DNA from 4 places in the Lactobacillus gasseri ATCC 33323 genome. Region 3 is predicted to be linked to each of the others. Evidence: predicted binding sites of a transcription regulator. Region 3 holds the regulator's gene; each other region holds the start of a gene.
What was found. Region 3 encodes HrcA, which represses chaperone genes, less so after heat shock. Its sites were predicted from a motif close to TTAGCACTCNNNNNNNNNGAGTGCTAA; they were not measured.

Region 1 (5,000 bases), 590 kb from region 3:
TTACCGAACCAAACACTTTCGCCGTCTTTCAATTGCTTGACTGCAGCTTCTTTTAAGTATTCGATTGGAACATTTAAGAAAGTAATAGGAAGACCTCCATTAACGTTATCTTCGAATGGAAGTGAGTAAAGCTTGCCATATTCGTGATCAGGTGCGTTAGTCAAGCAAACATAATCATCGAAGTTAATATCCCAATACTTATTGAAGAATTCAACTGGTGTTAAGTTTTTATCTAAGTGCAATTTTTTATCGTCGTCGCGGTATTCTAAGTCAAAAGTCTTAGGTGGTTCACCAACAGCAATTGCAGTCATCCGGTAAATTTCGCTTAAGAACTCTTTACGTTTCTTTTCAACTTCGTCGGTTTTACCTTCTTGAACTAATTTACGTAAAACTAAGGCATCTTTTCTTTCTTTACGAGCTAAGGCATCAGCTAAGCCAGCAGTGTGGTTAGTGTTAAAGCTTTCTGGCATTGCATTGGTTGGGACAACGCCGTACTTCTTAACTAGTGAAGCAGCCATTGCCCATTGACCACCATCTGAGCCTGCAAAGTTCATGTATGCTTTAACAGTACGATCATCTAATGGCTTATCAGCGGAATCGATGATTGCATCGTAGAAGATATTTGCACGTTCAATTTTATCCCAGAAAAAGTTGTATGCTTGGGATAAAGTAAAATTCTTAGCCTTATACTTTTTACCAAAGTCGTGACGTAAGGTGTTTAAAGTGGCAAATAACCAGCAACGTCCTGATTGCATTTGGTTAGTAACGTTATCAGTTTCTACTTCAACAGAAAAGACATCATTTAGACGGTTAGTAACTGCTGGATTAAAAGATGCTTCTAATACACCAGAGCGCATTGCTGCGCGAGAAACAACTTCATTGCGTGAATTATCAAAATCATTACGGAATTGATCAATTTCTTGTAGAGTTAATTCGTGAGACATGTAATTTTACACTCCTTTAATTTTTTTATCATGTTTTTCATTATCTTTACTATACAGCAAATGACGACTTAATACACTAATTTTATTGAATGAAAGTAGCTTTCATAAGTATGACAAGGGACAATATGAAGTATAATATTGATAATAATATCGGAGGTAAGACTATGAAAAAGAATATTTTTGTATCAGGCATTACCCTAATGACTATGCTTCTTGCTGTAGGTTGCAGTAATAGTGCAAATCAATCTAGTACTAATAACGAAGCAAAAAGTAGTAAGACAAGCCACAAGAAGAGTCATAAGGCTAAGAAACATACTACTAAGAAAGATAAGACCGATGTAGATACTGACGATTCAGAAACTACTAATTCAGATAAGAAGAACGATAAGAGTAGTGAAAGTTCAAGCAATACTAACGGCAAAAAGACTAATAAGAACGAATCAACTAATTCTAATAATTCTTCTGATTCAACTGGCTCAAATAATTCGAATAATGCATCAAATTCGGCTGCATCTAACAACCAAACTAATGGTAAGAGTCAAAACGCATCATCAGCTAATAACGCTTCAGATGCCATGTTTAACAAGATGGTTTCTGACACAATTAAAGAGCACGGCTATTCAAGTAGTTATGGTCCAGACAACTTTACTTTAATTGATGGCGGCAATGGTCAATACTCTTTAGCTGAAAAGTCAACTGGAACAATTGTTGGTCATTATTCAGTCAAGAATGGTGAACTTTACAAGCAAGATATTCTTACTGGAAACGATGTTAAGGTTAAATAATGGTTTACTATCAAAAAATGACGCCAGAAGGCTATCAAGAAATTAAAGACGAGATAGCCCGTTTAAAAAAAGATCGACCACGTAGAATTAAAATTTTGCAAGAAGCTCGTAGTATGGGAGACTTGTCAGAAAATTCAGAATATACGACTGCTAAGATGGAATTAGGGCACTTGCAGAGTCGACTGCGTTATCTAGATAAACAATTAAGATATTCAGAAATTATTCAAAAAGATGAAAGTGGAACAATTGATTTAGGTTCAAATGTAAAATTGCTTTTTGAAGGTGATGACGATGCGGAAGAATATCGGATTGTCGGCAGAATGGAAGCAGACCTAGCTAAAGGAAAAATCTCTTTTGATTCTCCTTTAGGGCAGGCTTTAATGAAGCAAAAAGCTGGTGCAACAGTTACTGTTCAAGCACCAGCTGGAAGTTACGATGTAAAAATTATTGCAGTAAATTAAAAAACACCTCGCTCATGCGGGGTGCTTTTTTATAAGCAATCAAATTTATTCAATTGTGATGGTGTTTTCTTTATCTTCTTCAGTTAACTTTGGCAAGGTAATCGTTAAAACGCCATCGATGTCTTTAGCAGAAATTTCTTTAGAATCAACATCAGGAATACGATAGCTTCTTTGAATGTGACCAACGCTTCTTTCACGGTGAATAAGGTTACCATTCTTGTCATCTAAGTTGTCAAATGAGTCGCGACTACCTGAAACATTCAAGATACCATCTTTATAAGAAACCTTGATGTCCTTCTTGTCCATTCCTGGCATATCGACTTTAACGATATAGTCTTTGTCTGTTTCAGCTACATCAGATTGCATAATGTTCTTAATTGAACTATCGTCAAAAAAGTCTTTTGGAAAACTAAACCAATCGCTTAATTGATCCATCATATTATCATTGTTACGATTTTTCATCATTTCGTTTGCCATAATAAAACTTCCTTCCATTACGCTCTCTACACTTTCTATTGTAGTAGCTCAGAATAGAATGTAAAATATTTAGCACTCTAATTGGTGAAGTGCTAATCCTAATGCAAAAAATAGGATTTAGAGTAATTCTAGATCCTATTTTTCGTGATTAGTCTAAGTCTTTACCGTTAGATTCAATAACTTTCTTGTACCAGTCAAAGGAATCTTTCTTTGAACGCTCAAGTGTTCCTTCACCCTTGTCGTTTTTATCAACATAAATAAAGCCATAGCGCTTGTCCATTTGACCAGTTCCAGCTGATACTAAGTCAATGCATCCCCAAGGAAGGTAACCCATCAAGTCAACGCCATCTAAGACAACAGCCTTTTCCATTTGTTCAATGTGTTTTCTTAAGTAATCGATTCTGTATGGATCATGAACTGAGCCATCAGCTTCGCGTTTGTCGTAAGCACCAAGACCATTTTCAACAATAAAGAGTGGCTTGTGGTAACGGTCAGTTAGGTGGTTAAGAGAAATTCTTAAACCTTCTGGATCGATTTCCCAGCCCCAGTCACTGCGTTGCAATGTAGGATTTTCAACAATTGCTTCTTGTAAATCAGTCAACTCATCAGGCTTAACTTTCTTACTTGAAACAGTAGTTGATTGGTAGTATGAAAAGCCAACGTAATCAACCGTACCTTCCTTTAAGGCAATCTTATCTTCTTCAGTAATATCTGGACGGTAGCCGTTTCTTTCAATATAGTCTTCAACAGCATTTGGATATTCACCATTTACGTGAACGTCAGAGAAGAAGTCACGTCTTTGTTCGAACTTGTCAGCAAGTAAGACATCGTCTGAAGATGGAGTTAAAGGACGAACAGGTGAGTAGTTAATCATACAACCGATTTGGAAGTCTGGATTAATCTTGTGTCCCTCTTTAACAGCTAGAGCAGAAGCAACTAGTTCGTAGTGAGCTGCTTGATACATTGCTGCTTCTTTTTCTTTATCGCCCATGCCATTTTTGAACAAAATACCAGAGTTAGTAGCCATCAAGAAGTCATTGTTGAAGCTAGATTGGTTATCGATTTCATTAAAGGTCATCCAATACTTAACTTTGTTCTTGTAACGCTTAAAGCATACCCGTGCAAAGCGAACGAAGTAGTCAATTAATTTACGGTTAGTAAAACCACCATATTCTTTAACTAAGTGATATGGAATTTCAAAGTGAGAAAGAGTAATTACCGGTTCAATACCGTATTTGTGGCATTCGTCAAATAAGTCATCATAGAATTTAAGACCTGCTTCATTTGGCTCTTTTTCGTCACCCTTAGGAAAAATTCTAGTCCAAGCAATTGAAGTACGAAAAGCCTTAAAACCCATTTCAGCCATTAATTTGATGTCGCCCTTGTAGTGGTGATAAAAATCAATTGCATCATGGTTAGGGTAATTCTTACCAGGGATGACGCCATCTGTAATTTCACGTGGCTTAGTTGCAGATCCTACAGTCATTACATCAGCAACTGACATTCCTTTTCCGTCTTCATTCCATGCACCTTCAAGTTGGTGAGCAGCAACAGCGCCACCCCATAAAAAGCCTTTTGGCATAGTGTATCCAGTCATATTCAATACATCCTTTCTAAAGTAAGCGTTTTCGAAGTTCATTCTACAAATTAAAAACTCAATTGTAAAGATTAAAAGTATAGAATTTTATTTTTATTATAAAACGGTCTTTATTGTTGCAACCGTTTTCAATTAGTAGTATTATACAGGTGTTGTCTGAATTGTTCAGGAACAATATTGAAAGGGCAGATACAATAATGACTAAAAAAGATCAGAGTTTAGAACAAAAGAAACATGATATGAGTGTGAGATCTATAAACTTTAGCCGCTATTTAATGATTCGTTATTTTTCTGCGGCGTTCTTATTCACTAATCTATTTTGGTTAGTTTTTGCAATTTGTTACAAAGATATTGTTGCTTCGATAATTTCGGGATTATTGTTTGTTTTATTATTAGTAGCTTCAGTTGAGCAAGTAAGTAAATGGAATGTGAGAAATACTGACTTGAAGTTTACAAAACTTTATTATCAGCTGCAGCTAGTTGCAAATGTAATCTTTGCTATAGGTTGCTATTTACCATTTGGAAAGGTTCTGTTTCCTTTTATGGCAACAAATGATGTCGCAAATGTAATTTTTACGATTTTAGTTGTTGGAATATTAGGTTCTATTTTGATTTTAAGAAGAATTAGCAACATTCAAAATGGGCGCGACAAATATGCACGAGCAATTAAGACATTTGAAAGTAATAGACAGTAGGACAAATTGAGGGGGATGTACTATGTCTGACACTGCGCAAC
Region 2 (5,000 bases), 550 kb from region 3:
TTTCTGATGCGGTTGCTGGCGATATAGTTGGTCTATATGATACAGGAAACTTCCAAATTGGAGACTCAATTTACGCCGGTAAGAAGAAAATTGTTTATCCAGCTTTACCGCAATTTACACCAGAAATTTTCATGCGTGTAACTGCTAAAAATGTTATGAAGCAAAAGTCGTTCCATAAAGGGATGAACCAATTAGTTCAAGAAGGTGCAATTCAGCTTTATCGTGGTTATTCAACTGATGATTATATCCTGGGTGCAGTTGGTCAATTACAGTTTGAAGTCTTTTCTTTTAGAATGAAGAACGAATATAATTCAGAAGTAGAGCTTCATACTTTAGGTAACCGTGTAGCGCGCTGGATTAATCCAGATCAGTTAGATCCAAAGATGTCATCTTCTCGTAATTTGTTAGTAAAAGATAGAGATGGTGAGCCACTATTTTTATTTGAAAATGCTTTTGCAGAAAGATGGTTCAAAGACAAATATCCAGATGTTGAATTAACTTCAAGATTGTAATTGAGTCAAAAATAAAAAGCCATGGAATTTTCCACGGCTTTTTAAATGCAATTTTATCGATCACAAGTAATAGAAATAATCTTTCTACTCTTATCAACTGTTATATCGTAAATTCGATCTTCATGAATTAAACGCTTAATAACAAACTCTACTTCGTCTTGTCTGATAGGACGTTTATGATTTTCCATTACGATTTCAATTTTATCAGCGGTTTCGCTGTATACTACTGTAGTATTACCTAAAGAGTAAACTTTTACGAATTGACTATTTGTAGCTGCTAGCTGTCTTTGAACTAAATCACGGTAGCTATTTGTAACATCAATTAAATGCATCATATTTATAACCTCGATATATAAATGTGTCTTTAAAATCCCAACTTAAGTATAACCTTTTTTAGAAGATTTATAAAAATAAATAAAAAAAGAGTCACATTTATGTGGCTCTCTTTAGTATTTGAATACTTAATTTTCGCTGATTACAATCGCGTTATCTACTACATCAGCTTTTAAGTCTTTAGCAGCTGGATTGTCTAACTTGTAATCTGCAACTTTGTCCTCGATTTCTTCTTGAATTGTACGACGAAGTGGACGAGCGCCCATAGATGGATCATAACCTTTTTCTACAAGTAGTTCCTTTGCTTCTGGAGTGACTTCAATATGAAGACCTTGATCTTTGACCATATTGTTAGTATTAGCAAGCATTAAGTCGACAATCTTAATTAAGTCTTTCTTATCAAGTGAATTAAATTCGACAATATCATCTAATCTATTTAAGAATTCAGGCTTGAAATATTGACCAAGAGCATTCTTAAATTGTTCTTGATGACTGTTTTCAGCAGCAAAGCCAACGTTCGCCTCTTTAATTCCTTGACCAGCATTAGAAGTCATAATAATAATTGTGTCTTTAAATGAAACTGTACGACCTTGTGAATCAGTTAAACGACCATCATCAAGAATTTGTAAGAAGAGGTGAAGTACATCTGGATGAGCTTTTTCGATTTCATCAAATAAGATTAAGCTATAAGGATTATGACGTACTCTTTCTGTCAATTGACCTGCTTCTTCATATCCTACATAACCTGGAGCAGAACCAATTAACTTAGAGACTGAATATTGTTCCATATATTCACTCATGTCAAAACGAATCATCGCATCTTCAGTACCAAAGATTTGCTTAGCTAGTTGCTTAGCTAATTCTGTTTTACCAACACCAGTTGGTCCTACAAATAGGAATGAACCAATTGGACGACCAGATTTGTTGAAACCAACTCGGTTACGGCGAATTGCGCGAGCAACAGTTTCAACAGCCTTATTTTGACCAATTACATTATTTTTAAGATCAGTGGATAAGTTCTTTAATTGAGTTTCTTCTTGTTTTTGTAAGTCGCCAACAGGAATATTAGTTTTTTCTTCAACAATCTTATTCATGATCTTTTCAGTAATTTTAGGTGTTTGATCTGGATCTACTTTTTGATCTTTTAATTTTTCATATTTTTCAATTTGATCACGATAGTAAGCTGCTTTTTCATAGTCTTCATTCTTCAAAGCTTCTTGCTTTAAATTTTCAGCTGCATCTAGTCTTTCCTTAATTTTTTCACTATCGACATATGGAATAGTAAGGTTCATTCTTGAACCAGCTTCATCTAAAAGATCGATGGCTTTATCAGGTAAGAAGCGATCTTGAATATAACGAGAGGAAAGGGCGACGGCAGCTTGAATTGCTTCATCAGTATAGTGAACATGGTGATAATCTTCGTAGCGTTTACGAATACCTTGGAGAATTTTAACTGTTTCTTCAGTAGTTGGTTCTTTAACCTCAACTGGTTGAAATCTACGTGCTAAAGCAGAATCTTTTTCAATATTTCGATATTCTTTAATGGTAGTTGCACCGATTAGTTGGAAGTCTCCACGAGCTAATGCTGGTTTAATAATGTTGCCAGCATCCATACCACCTTCAGCATTACCTGTACCAACTAATTCATGAATTTCATCGATAAATAGAATGATGTTGTCATTTTGTTCAAGTTCTTTGATTAGCTGTTGCATTCTTTGTTCAAATTGACCACGAATACCAGTGCCTTGAACCATCGAAACCATATTTAGTGAAATAATACGTTTATTTTGTAGCTTAGCAGGAACAGATCCGTCAACAATTTGTTGTGCTAAACCTTCAACAACAGCCGTTTTACCAACACCGGCTTCTCCAATAAGAACTGGATTGTTTTTGGTGCGTCTGTTTAAGATCTCAATGACTCTAGCAATTTCCTTATCACGTCCAATAACTGGATCAATCTTTCCTTTTTTTGCTAGATTAGTTAAATCAGTTCCGTATTGGTCTAATAGTGATTTTTGACCACCATTATTGCCACCGCGACGTCCACCGCCCATTCTCATTCGGGGATCACGGTCTTGAGAATTATTTTGCTCATTATTACTATTATTTAAGGCGTTTAATAAATCATCAAAATCACCAAAAAAAGCATTGTTATTATTCATATTATTAATTTGTCCTTGTTGATTTTTTAATTCTTGATAACATTGTTGGCATAATGATATTTCACGATCTTGCCCATTAACATTTGTATAAAGATGAATTGAGGCAGGACGTTCATGACAGTTATCGCATAGCATTAATATTTCCGCCTTTCTTATAATATACAGGCTATATTTTTATTTTAGCACTCTTGATGTTTAAGTGCTAACTTGCTAATATCATAGTACGGATACTTACTAATTGCAAGTAGTTAGATTAGATTTTTGCTAAATAATTGCTACAATAGGAAAAGAATTAATTTCTTACTAAGCTAGTAAAATTTAAGGAGTGAGATTCATAAGATATGGATTATAAAAAAATACTAGATCAGATCGTGAGTGGCGAATTAAAAGAATATAGAGTAAGTCCTAAAGATGCTTTTCAATTTCAATTAGCACTTAGAAGCTATGGTAAAAGGCAAAGTATAACTGGAATTGCTCAGCGTGGTGGGGATATAATTTATACCTTATCTGATAATGAAAATTAAGCAACTTATAATGTAAACATTTACATTTGTATTGTTTTCATGTTAAAAACATGATAACCTAATAAACGAGTGGGTATAAAACTCCCGATTATTTTTGATTTTAAAGGAGATAATTTAAAATGGAAAAACGCGAATTTCATATTGTTGCTGAAACTGGTATTCATGCACGTCCAGCTACTTTGTTGGTACAAGCTGCATCTAAGTTTAACTCAGATATTAACTTGGAATACAATGGTAAATCAGTAAACTTGAAGTCAATCATGGGTGTTATGTCTTTAGGTGTTGGCCAAGGTGCAGACGTAACTATTACTGCTGATGGTGACGATGCTAAAGAAGCAATCGAAGCTATTGCTGACACTATGAAAAAGGAAGGTTTAGCTGAATAATGTCGAAAACTTTAAAGGGAATTGCTGCCAGTGATGGTATTGCAGTTGCACCAGCCTACCTTTTGGTAGAACCTGACCTTTCGTTTTCTAAAACATCAGTTAGCGATGTTGATGCTGAAGTAGCTCGTTTTAAAAAAGTTGTTGAAGAATCAACTAAAGAATTAGAAAAAGTTCGTGATAAGGCTAAGGAAAGTTTAGGAGCAGAAGAAGCTCAAGTTTTTGATGCTCACCTTCTCTTCTTAAGTGACCCAGAATTTACTGGTGCCATTGAAACAGAAATCAAAGATCAAAAAGTTAATGCTGAAGCTGCATTAGATGAAACTGCTCAAAAGTTTATTACCATCTTTGAAGGCATGACTGATAATGCATATATGCAAGAACGTGCAGCTGACGTACGTGATGTTTCAAAGCGTATTATGGCACACCTTCTTGGTAAGAAATTACCAGATCCTGCAGCTATTGACCATGAAGTTGTTGTGGTGGCTTATGATTTGACACCAAGTGATACAGCTCAACTTAACAAAAAGTATGTTAAGGGATTTGTAACTGATATTGGTGGTAGAACTGCTCACTCAGCAATCATGGCTCGTTCATTAGAAATTCCAGCTGTTGTGGGTACTGAAAGCATTACTAAAGACGTTAAAGATGGCGATATGCTTATTGCTGACGGTTTAGACGGTGATGCTATTGTTAACCCAACTGATGCTCAAGTTGAAGAATACACCAAAAAGGGTGAAGCCTTTGCTAAGCAAAAAGAAGAATGGAAGAAGTTAAAGAATGAACCTTCTGTAACTGCAGACGGTAAGAAGTTCATCATTGCTGCTAACATTGGTACTCCTAATGACATGAAGGGTGTAAAAGAAAACGGTGCTGAAGCAATTGGTTTGTACAGAACTGAATTCTTATACATGAATTCAAAAGACTTCCCATCTGAAGAAGCTCAATTCGATGCTTATAAAGAAGTTATCGAAGATATGGATGGTAAGCAAACTATCATTAGAACTTGTGATATCGGTGGTGACAAGCACTTAGATTACTGGGATCTTCCAGAAGAAATGAACCCATTCCTAGGTGTTCGTGCTA
Region 3 (5,000 bases):
TGGTTCCTTTGCCATGACAAGTCTGACATGGATGTTTAATGATCGTGCCACGTCCACCACATTTATCACAGGTGGTTTGCTGCTGAATGACACCAAGTGGCGTTTGACGAGTTACAGTCATGACACCAGTTCCGTGACACTTATCACAGGTAATTGGATGAGTACCTTTCTCAGCACCTGAACCATCACAAGTTGGGCAAACTTCACTTCTTGTATAAGTAATATCTGTTTTCTTACCTTTGATTGCATCCATGAAGTCAATTGTCATTGTATAATCTAGGTCCTGACCTTTTTGAGGAGCAGTTGGATCTACTCGACTTCGTCCACCACCAAAGGCTGAGCCAAAGATATCACCAAAGATATCACCAAAATCACCAAATCCTTGCGATGAATAGCCACCTTGGCCACCAAAGCCACCATAACCTTGACCGCCAAAACCAGCTTGACCGTTTACGCCGGCTTGACCAAATTGATCATATTGAGCCTTTTTTTGCTTATCATGTAGAACCTCGTATGCTTCATTTACTTCTTTGTATTTTTCTTCAGCGCCAGGTTCATGGTTTAAGTCCGGGTGATACTTTTTTGCCAGTTTGCGGTAGGCCTTATTAATGTCGCTTTCACTAGCATTCTTATCAACACCCAGCACATCATAATAATCACGTTGTGCCATCTGAAAACTCCTTCATTCATAAAAGAAAAGAACTACAATCACGCAGTTCTTTTCTTGTTTGATTCAATTATAAATCTTTTTACTTATCAGGGTCTACCTTGTGAAAATCTCCATCAACAGTTGAACCACCTTGACCGTTGCTTGAGCCGTTATCATTGTTTGGTTGACCACCTTGTGCTCCTTGAGGACCTGCTTGACCAGCAGCACCTTGAGCACCACCATTTTGTTGGTAAAGTTTAACAGCTAAATCTTGGGCAGCCTTTGATAAAGCTTCTTTCTTTTCCTTCATTTCATCCAAGTTATTATCTTTTTGAGCTTTCTTTAAAGCATCCAAAGCATCTTGAACATTCTTGGTTTCAGTTTCAGGAACTTTACCCTTAGTTTCCTTCAAAGTCTTCTCAGTGGTGAAGATTAATTGATCTACTTCATTACGTAAATCAACTTCTTCCTTACGCTTCTTGTCTTCTTCGGCATGCTCTTCAGCATCCTTTTGCATCTTCTTGATTTCTTCATCTGATAAACCAGAAGAACTCTTAATGGTAATCTTTTGTTCCTTACCAGTACCCATATCCTTAGCAGATACATTTACAATACCGTTCTTGTCGATATCAAAAGTAACTTGAATTTGTGGAACACCACGTGGTGCTGGTGGAATATCAGTTAATTCAAAACGTCCTAAAGTCTTATCATCTGCTGCCATTGGACGTTCACCTTGAAGAACGTGAACATCAACAGCTGGTTGGTTATCTGCTGCAGTTGAGAAGATTTGGCTCTTTGAAGTTGGGATAGTAGTATTTCTATCAATTAACTTAGTGAAGACTCCACCCATAGTTTCAATACCAAGTGATAATGGAGTAACATCAAGTAAAACGATATCCTTAACATCACCAGAAATAACACCACCTTGAATGGCTGCACCTAAAGCAACAGCTTCATCAGGGTTAATTGAGTGGTCAGGTTCTTTTCCAGCCCATTCCTTAACAGCTTTTTGAACTGCAGGAATACGAGTTGAACCACCATTCAAAATAACTTTGTCGATGTCACTTACGCTTAATCCAGCATCACTCAATGCATTGTCAAAAGCAATCTTAGTCTTTTGAACTAAGTCATCAGTTAACTCATCAAATTTAGCACGAGTTAAATCAGCTTCAAGGTGAAGAGGGCCAGCTTCTCCAGCAGAAATGAATGGAAGTGAAATGTTAGTTGATGAAACGCCAGATAAGTCTTTCTTAGCCTTTTCAGCGGCATCCTTTAAACGTTGTAATGCCATCTTATCATTAGATAAGTCAACGCCATTTTCTTCCTTAAAGTTTTGGATTAACCAATCCATAATTCTCTTATCAAAGTCATCACCACCAAGGTGAGTATCACCATTAGTTGATAATACTTGGAAGACACCATCGCCTAATTGCAAGATGGAAACATCAAAAGTACCACCACCAAGGTCGTATACTAAAACTTTTTCATCATTTTCATCCTTATCAAGACCATATGCTAAAGCTGAAGCAGTTGGTTCGTTGATAATTCTTTGAACATTTAAACCAGCAATCTTACCGGCATCTTTAGTAGCTTGACGTTGTGCGTCATTGAAATAAGCGGGAACTGTAATAACTGCATCAGTTACCTTTTCGCCTAAGTAATCTTCAGAAAACTTTTTAATGTATTGCAAAATAAAGGCTGAAATTTCTTGTGGAGTATACTCCTTGTCGCCAACCTTAACTTTGTAACCTTCTTCACCCATATGACTCTTAATTGAAACAATGGTGTTAGGGTTAGTGATAGCTTGACGTTTAGCAACTTCACCAACTTGAATTTCACCGTTCTTAAAGGCAACTACAGAAGGAGTTGTACGATTACCTTCTGGGTTAGTAATAATCTTAGGTTCTTTACCCTCAAGTACGGCAACAGCTGAGTTAGTCGTACCTAAGTCAATACCAATAACTTTTGACATATATGTAACTTCCTTTCTTATTGAGCCACTACAACCATTGCTGGTCTTAATGTTCTATCTTTATATTGATATCCTTTTTGTAAAACTTTAACTACGTGATCCTTCTGATCATCGTTTTCTGCTGCAACAGTTTGAACAGCTTGATGGAGTGCAGGATCAAAAGTTTCACCCTCGGCTTTAATTTCAGTGATTCCCTGATCTTTCATTGATTTAACTAATGAATCGAGCGTCATCTGAACACCTTTTTGGAGTTGCTTAGCTGCCTCATCATCTGCCTTAACAGCTAACGCGCGTTCTAAGTTATCCATTGCTGGCAAAACTTCTTTAGCAAGGCTTTGAGATTCATATTTAATCAATTGTGCACGCTCTTTTGCATAACGTGCCTGCATATTCTGGATCTCAGCCTCACTACGTAGGTATTTATCTTCAAGATCCTTGTTCTTAGCACTTAATTCAGCGATTTCTTTTTCATAATCTTTTGCTGGATCTTCCTTAACTTCCTCTTTCGAAGCTGCTTTGGGATCTTTCTTTGGTGCCTTATCCGGGGTCACCTCGTCTTTTAAATCTTTTTCATGCGGAAACTCTTCTTTACTCACAGCTAACCTCCTTACTTAAATCTACCATAATAATCTAACAATTTCTTTGCTAGTTCGTTCCTAAAATACTCGAGTAATCCGATCATCTGCGAGTATGGCATGTTAGTTGGTCCAAGTAGTGCTATTGTTCCTTTACCGTACTTACCAACGCTATATTGTGCAGTCAACAAACTATAATCTTCAAGTAAATCTGATTGCAATTCAGAGCCTAACTTAACTTGAACTTTCGACTTTGAATCATTTTTAATTTCATCTTTAGGATTAAAACCAATCAAGCTTGAAATAGCATCATTTTGATCAATTAATTTGTAGAGAGATTTAACTTTAGCTAAATCATCGCTCTCATAATTACTCAAAAGATTAATCTGACCATCTACATACATTTGCTCACTAGCAGCATCCTTAATAACATCTTGAAGCAAATCCAAAATTTCAGGTGCTGAGCCTCCAGCAACCAGATGATCTGCAATTCTCTTAAGTAACACTTCATTAACTGAACTAAGTGGCTTTCCAACTAATTGATCATTAATTAGTCGAACTGCTTTTTCAATCTCTTCCCCATTTGTATGATGCGGTAAAGTATAGATTTGATTCTTTACATTACCGTCATCCGTAACTAATATTGCCATCACTTGATGGCTTGAAAGAGGAACGATCCTAAAACCAGTTACTTTAACCGAACGAGTTTCGGGACCTGCGGCAAAAGCAGTGTAATTAGTTAAATCAGACAGAATTTTTGCAGCTTCTTGTACGATTTCATTAACTTGTTGAAAGGGTTGGTCTAATTGATAAATAATTCGGTTATAGACGGATGCTGGTATCTTTACTGGATTAATCAAATGATCTAAGTAATATCGATAACCAGCAGTCGAAGGAATTCTCCCACTTGAAGAGTGAGTCTTTTCAAGCAGTCCCTTTTCTTCTAGTGCCGCCATTTCATTTCGAACTGTAGCACTTGAGACCTTGACAGGCAGTTGATTCATCACGGTCTTAGAACCTACCGGCTCATGAGACTGAGTAAAGTCCATGATAATAGTCTTTAAAATAAGTTCTTGCCGTTCAGTCAACATTTTCTCGCCCCCATCATTAGCACTCTTCTTTCTCTTGTGCTAACAATTAATATGATACCATAACTTAGCAATTGTTCAAGTAGAGTGCTAATTAAATTTATTTTTTATAAAAAAAGCAAGCAACAAGTGCTTGCCTTAATTATTTAATTGGTAATCTAATTACAGTTTTAAGCCTTTCAGTCTTAGTTCTTCTTGGATCGCTTAAATATATTTCATGATGATAACGTGGATTTTGAATATCTATCTGATAATTTTCTTTTTTTACAAATTGATGCATCTCTTCAATTGTGGCAGGCTCATTATCATAACTACCGGTGTGCATTATCTGAACACAAAGTCCCTCATCATAAGTAAAAAATTTGGCTTGAGAGAAATCTTGTTTTTTCTTCTCAGTAGCTGTCTTAATTGCCCAATCAAATTCTTTCTTTGTAACAAAATCCGGCAATCGAATCATTGATATCCAGGCAAAATTTTCTTTATGAGCATAATCAATCTTCTGCTGATCTTTTGACCACCATAATCCTTCAAGTGGTGGCACTACATAATCGAAGTATCCTGGAATTTTATGCTCACCTTTTTTACTCATCTTGATAGTATAAGCAAGTCCATAAAGTAATCCTAAAGCCTTTTGATAAGTCCCATCTTCCTGATTAGGGTCTCCACTTCCTGAAACTGCAATATAATTCATTTTAGGGACCCTAATAATTTCAGGC
Region 4 (5,000 bases), 380 kb from region 3:
TTCTAACCAATCTAAAGTATCTAAGTCAAGGTAGTTAGTAGGTTCGTCAAGCAGCAGTACTGGTGGCTTTTGTAAAAGCAATTTAACAAAGGCAAGTCGTGTCTTTTCACCGCCAGAAAGAGTGCCAATTACTTTATTCCAAGTGTTTTCTTTAAAATTAAAACCGTTAAGAATACTCTTAATTTCAGCTTGGTAGGTAAAGCCGCCTTCTTGTTCAAAGTCGTAAGCTAATTGATCATACCGCTTGAGCAAGTCTTCATCTTCGGGATGGTCAGCAATTTGCTCTTGCATTTTGGTGATTTTTTTATTTTTTTCGATTAAATCATTAAAGACAGTAAGCATTTCATCCCAGATTGTTTTGTCTTCATCGAGACCATTTTCCTGGGCGATATAGCCGACTTTTAATCCCTTATTAATAGTAAATTGACCACTAGTTGGTTCTTGTTGACCAGTCATGATCTTTAATAAGGTAGTTTTTCCGGCTCCGTTAGGTCCCACAAGACCAATTCTGGCATTGTCAGGAACCGAGAAAGAAATGTTACTGAAGATGGTATTGCCTCCAAAACGTTGTTCGAGGTCTTGAGCTTGTGCAATAATCATAATTATTTTTCTCCTAATGCTTATTTTAACATAGTGAATCTTTTAAATTTTATGAAAATATGGCCTTTGTGAAAATTGTTTCTTGATTTATCCTTGAAGAATGCCTATTATTAGTTTGATTAGTAAATATTTCACATTCGTATTTTATAAAAGAAAGAGGCCTCTTAATGGATGAAATTAAGATTCCTAAGGCTACTGCTAGACGCTTGCCACTGTATTATCGCTATTTGATCTTTTTAAATGATGAAGGAAAAGAAAAAGTTTCTTCAACTGAACTTGCTGAAGCAGTTCAAGTTGACAGTGCTTCAATTCGTCGTGATTTTTCTTACTTTGGTGCTTTAGGTAAGCGTGGCTATGGGTATGATGTTAAGAACTTGCTTAATTTCTTTAAAAAGATTTTGAACCAAGATACTTTAACTAATGTTGCCTTGGTCGGTGTTGGTAATATGGGACATGCGCTTTTGAATTATAACTTCAAGCGTACTAATAATATCAGAATTAGCGCCGCTTTTGACATTAATCCTGAAATTACTGGAACAATTATGTCAGGTGTGCCAGTTTATGATATGAGTGAAATGAAGAAGCAGCTTCGTGAGCAACAAATTACGATTGCAATCCTTTGTGTACCGCAAACAGCAGCTCAAAAGACTGCTAATGAAATGTTTGATGCCGGGATTAAAGGAATTATGAACTTTACGCCACTTCGTTTATCTGCACCTTCGAGTGTTCGTGTACAAAATGTCGACTTGGCGACTGAACTTCAAACTTTGATTTATTTCTTAGATTCAGACAAAGATAAGAACAAAAAATAATTTACTATTAATATAGCTTTTGCACAAGCTTAATTAGGCTTGTGCATTTTTTTATACACTTTTATTTGTAATCAGAGTGGAAATAATTTTAAGATAAATAGGCATAGAATTTTTAAATTTAGAAATAAGGTAGATAAAATGATTAAAAAGATTGCAGTTTATTGTGGCGCACGCTCAGGTAACCGTCCTGGATATGCGAAAGCTGCTTATGAATTTGGTAAAAAAATGGCAAACCACCAGATTGAGCTAGTTTATGGCGGCGGTAAGTATGGTTTAATGCGAGCAGTTGCTGACGGAGTTTTAGAAAATGGCGGTATTGTTCATGGCATTATTACTGAAGAATTAAAAGACCGCGGTGCAGCTTACGATAAGGTGCAAGATTTTCGCGTGGTGCCAAGTATGGATAAGCGAAAAGATACGATGATGAATTTAGCTGATGGGATGGTAGCTCTTCCTGGCAGTATTGGTACTTTGGAAGAGATCAGTCAAGCGATTTCTTGGACGGCAATTGGCGATAATGCTAAGCCCGTTGCTTTTTATGATTATGCTGGCTTTTATGACTATTTAGATAAGCTATTAAAGCGCATGAATCAGGATGATTTTTTAGAAAATATTTACTTAGATACAGTTTATTTTGGAACCGATTTTGATAAGATTCTGCAGTTTATGGAAGATTATCAGGCTCCGGCTTATCGAAAATATTGATTTATTAAGTTAGAAATTAAAAAGAAGTATGAACCTAAAGACGAGGGGAAATTTAGTTTCATGCTTCTTTTTTTGACCACTTAGAACTTTAAAATGACCACTTAGTCAATTTCACTAGATTTTAATCTTATATTCATGTTTAATATAAATATCAAGAACGAAACAAGGAAGTGAGAATTGTGAAAGTTAAGCTTGAACTTGATCCAGATCAGCAAGAGACAGAAATAACGATTCATGCTAAAAGTTTAACGCCTGAAGTAGAAAGAATTTATCATCAACTTCAAACTGATTCAGAACATCCTGATCAAATTGAAGGGATGATGGATAATACTTCCTATTATTTAAGTATTAACGATATTCTCTTTTTTGAAACAGACGCTAAGCAGGTAATGGCGCATACGACGAGGAATGCATATTTTGTTAAGTATAAATTATACGAACTAGAAAACTTATTAAGTGGACAGTTCATGCGAGTATCGAAATCGACGATTTTAAATTTAGATCAGATTTATGCTGTTACTAAATCGATCTCTAATTGTCAGATTAAGTTTCATGATTCATATAAAACTGTCTATGTTTCAAGAAGATATTACCGAGATTTAAATGAAAGATTAAAAGAGAGAAGGACATTATCATGAGAAAGGCCAGTTTTGGAAGAGTTCTTTGGGGGTTAGGCTTGCTTGCGGCAGCTGCGTTTTTAGTTTTAGATCAGCTCCACTTGATGCCACTAGAATTAGGCTTTTGGGCAATTTTTTGGACCGTGGTCTTTGGAGCAACCTTAATTACTTCTTTAATTAATAAAAGCTTAGGAGGCAGTATTTTTTCAATTGCATTCCTATTAATTATTTATGCTAAACCACTTCATATTGAACGTATTGTTCCTTGGACAGTACTTTTAGCAGCGTTTTTAATCTGGGGAGGTTTGAGATTAATTTTCAAAAAAAGCTGGAAACCGACTGTGATTATTAATGGTGAAAAAGTTAACGCTAATTGGTCAGATTTGAAAGCTCCACATAAATTTAAGGCTGAACATGTTTTTTCTGATACGTCTAGTTCAGATAATGACGACAATATCGTAATTAGTGAAAAGTTGTCTTCTACTTCGCGTTACGTTCATTCACAACACTTAGAAACGGTGACTGTGAATGTTTCAATGGGGGATGTTAATGTATATCTTGATTCAGCTAAGCCTGCTGGGGATGAGGTACTTGCTAACATTAATATGTCGATGGGAGATATAAATATTTACATTCCAACTTCTTGGCGAGTTGATGATCAACTTGAACATAAATTTGGTGATTTCACTATTGATGGTGATCAACCAGCAGAAGGTCCAACATTAGTACTTCAAGGACGTGCTAATATGGGGGATGTTACTATTAAGAGAGTTTAGAATAGAAAAATCGATTAGCTCTAATTTGAAGTAAAAATTAATTTGCTGTAAAGTACTTGTAGTACAAAAAAGAGAGCTACTAGTAATAGCTCTCCGAAGCACAAGCCGCTAAAAGTGCGGTGACAAAATTATTATTAGCAAACTAAAAAGTCGCTTTTAACTCTGCCAAAAGTCATCAAGCGGCTTTTTTGTTTGCTTATTTTTTCTTCCACAAATCGTGGATAGCTTTTATGAGCTTTTTTACGGCTTTTACCAACTTGGTCATATCTCGCACAAGCTTTACCAATAACAAGACAATACAATCCAAGAGCCCTAATTTTATCAAAAATTACAGACAATCCATATTGAATTTTTAAATAAATATCAAGTAAATTAGCACTTTTTAGCACTCAAGCAAGAAAAGTGCTAATTTTTGCGTTTAAATACTTGCTTTTCTTTTACAAACAAGGTACTATCGTAATTGTAAGTTAGCACTTATGAGATATGAGTGCTAAATGATGTAATAATAGATTAAATATGTACAGGAGGGACTAACGTGTTACAACCAATTGGTGATCGCGTAATCGTTAAAGTAAAAGACGAAGAAGAAGAAAAAGTTGGAGGCATTGTCCTGGCTTCTAACGCTAAAGAAAAGCCTCAAATGGGTGAAATTATTGCCGTAGGAAATGGTAAGCGTAACGCAAACGGCGACTTAATTCCTATGTCAGTTGCAAAAGGTGAAACAGTATTCTTTGATAAATACTCTGGCACTAACTTGAAATACGAAGGCGAAAAGTATTTAGTACTTCGTGAAAGCGACTTATTAGCTGTCGTTAAGTAATTAAATTAGAAATAAAAGGTGGCATATAAATATGGCTAAAGACATTAAATTTTCTGAAAATGCAAGACGCTCATTATTAAAGGGTGTTGATAAATTAGCAGACACTGTTAAGACAACTTTAGGACCTAAGGGTAGAAATGTTGTTTTGGAAAAGAGCTATGGTGCTCCTGACATTACTAACGATGGTGTTACTATCGCTAAGAGTATCGACTTAAAAGATCACTTTGAAAACATGGGTGCAAAGCTTGTTTCTGAAGCTGCACAAAAGACTAACGATATTGCTGGTGACGGTACTACTACTGCTACTGTTTTAACTCAAGCAATTGTTCGTGAAGGTATGAAGAACGTTACTGCTGGTGCAAACCCTGTTGGTATTCGTCGCGGTATTGAAACTGCAACTAAAGCAGCTGTTGACGAATTACACAAGATCAGCCACAAGGTAAGCACTAAGGATGAAATTGCTCAAGTTGCTTCTGTTTCATCAGCTTCAACTGAAGTTGGTAACTTAATCGCTGACGCAATGGAAAAAGTTGGTCACGATGGTGTTATCACAATTGAGGAATCAAAGGGTATTGATACTGAACTTTCAGTAGTTGAAGGTATGCAATTCGATCGTGGTTACTTATCACAATACATGGTAACTGATAACGATAAGATGGAAGCCGACTTA

Region 1: LGAS_RS00900 (Hsp20/alpha crystallin family protein) is a predicted target of HrcA. The motif match lies at 2,737-2,763, and genes of this name have one in related genera.
Region 2: LGAS_RS06695 (ATP-dependent Clp protease ATP-binding subunit) is a predicted target of HrcA. The motif match lies at 3,187-3,213, and genes of this name have one in related genera.
Region 4: groES (co-chaperone GroES) is a predicted target of HrcA. The motif match lies at 3,978-4,004, and genes of this name have one in related genera.

What each region holds. Positions count from the first base shown of each region.
Region 1 covers NC_008530.1:216,145-221,144, forward strand. Annotated here, with positions in the region: gene LGAS_RS00885 (C1 family peptidase) at 1-944, opposite strand, end outside; gene LGAS_RS00890 (hypothetical protein) at 1,109-1,729, shown strand; gene greA (transcription elongation factor GreA) at 1,729-2,190, shown strand; gene LGAS_RS00900 (Hsp20/alpha crystallin family protein) at 2,236-2,667, opposite strand; gene LGAS_RS00905 (6-phospho-beta-glucosidase) at 2,816-4,264, opposite strand; gene LGAS_RS00910 (hypothetical protein) at 4,462-4,959, shown strand; gene celB (PTS cellobiose transporter subunit IIC) at 4,982-5,000, shown strand, end outside.
Region 2 covers NC_008530.1:1,357,328-1,362,327, reverse strand. Annotated here, with positions in the region: gene LGAS_RS06705 (peptide chain release factor 3) at 1-512, shown strand, start outside; gene LGAS_RS06700 (DUF1827 family protein) at 566-844, opposite strand; gene LGAS_RS06695 (ATP-dependent Clp protease ATP-binding subunit) at 974-3,142, opposite strand; gene LGAS_RS06690 (hypothetical protein) at 3,349-3,531, shown strand; gene LGAS_RS06685 (phosphocarrier protein HPr) at 3,651-3,917, shown strand; gene ptsP (phosphoenolpyruvate--protein phosphotransferase) at 3,917-5,000, shown strand, end outside.
Region 3 covers NC_008530.1:802,411-807,410, reverse strand. Annotated here, with positions in the region: gene dnaJ (molecular chaperone DnaJ) at 1-670, opposite strand, end outside; gene dnaK (molecular chaperone DnaK) at 750-2,621, opposite strand; gene grpE (nucleotide exchange factor GrpE) at 2,639-3,217, opposite strand; gene hrcA (heat-inducible transcriptional repressor HrcA) at 3,229-4,287, opposite strand; gene LGAS_RS04030 (GyrI-like domain-containing protein) at 4,427-5,000, opposite strand, start outside.
Region 4 covers NC_008530.1:421,163-426,162, forward strand. Annotated here, with positions in the region: gene LGAS_RS01975 (ABC-F family ATP-binding cassette domain-containing protein) at 1-600, opposite strand, end outside; gene LGAS_RS01980 (redox-sensing transcriptional repressor Rex) at 768-1,412, shown strand; gene LGAS_RS01985 (LOG family protein) at 1,551-2,117, shown strand; gene LGAS_RS01990 (LytTR family DNA-binding domain-containing protein) at 2,297-2,755, shown strand; gene LGAS_RS01995 (LiaF transmembrane domain-containing protein) at 2,752-3,510, shown strand; gene groES (co-chaperone GroES) at 4,046-4,330, shown strand; gene groL (chaperonin GroEL) at 4,362-5,000, shown strand, end outside.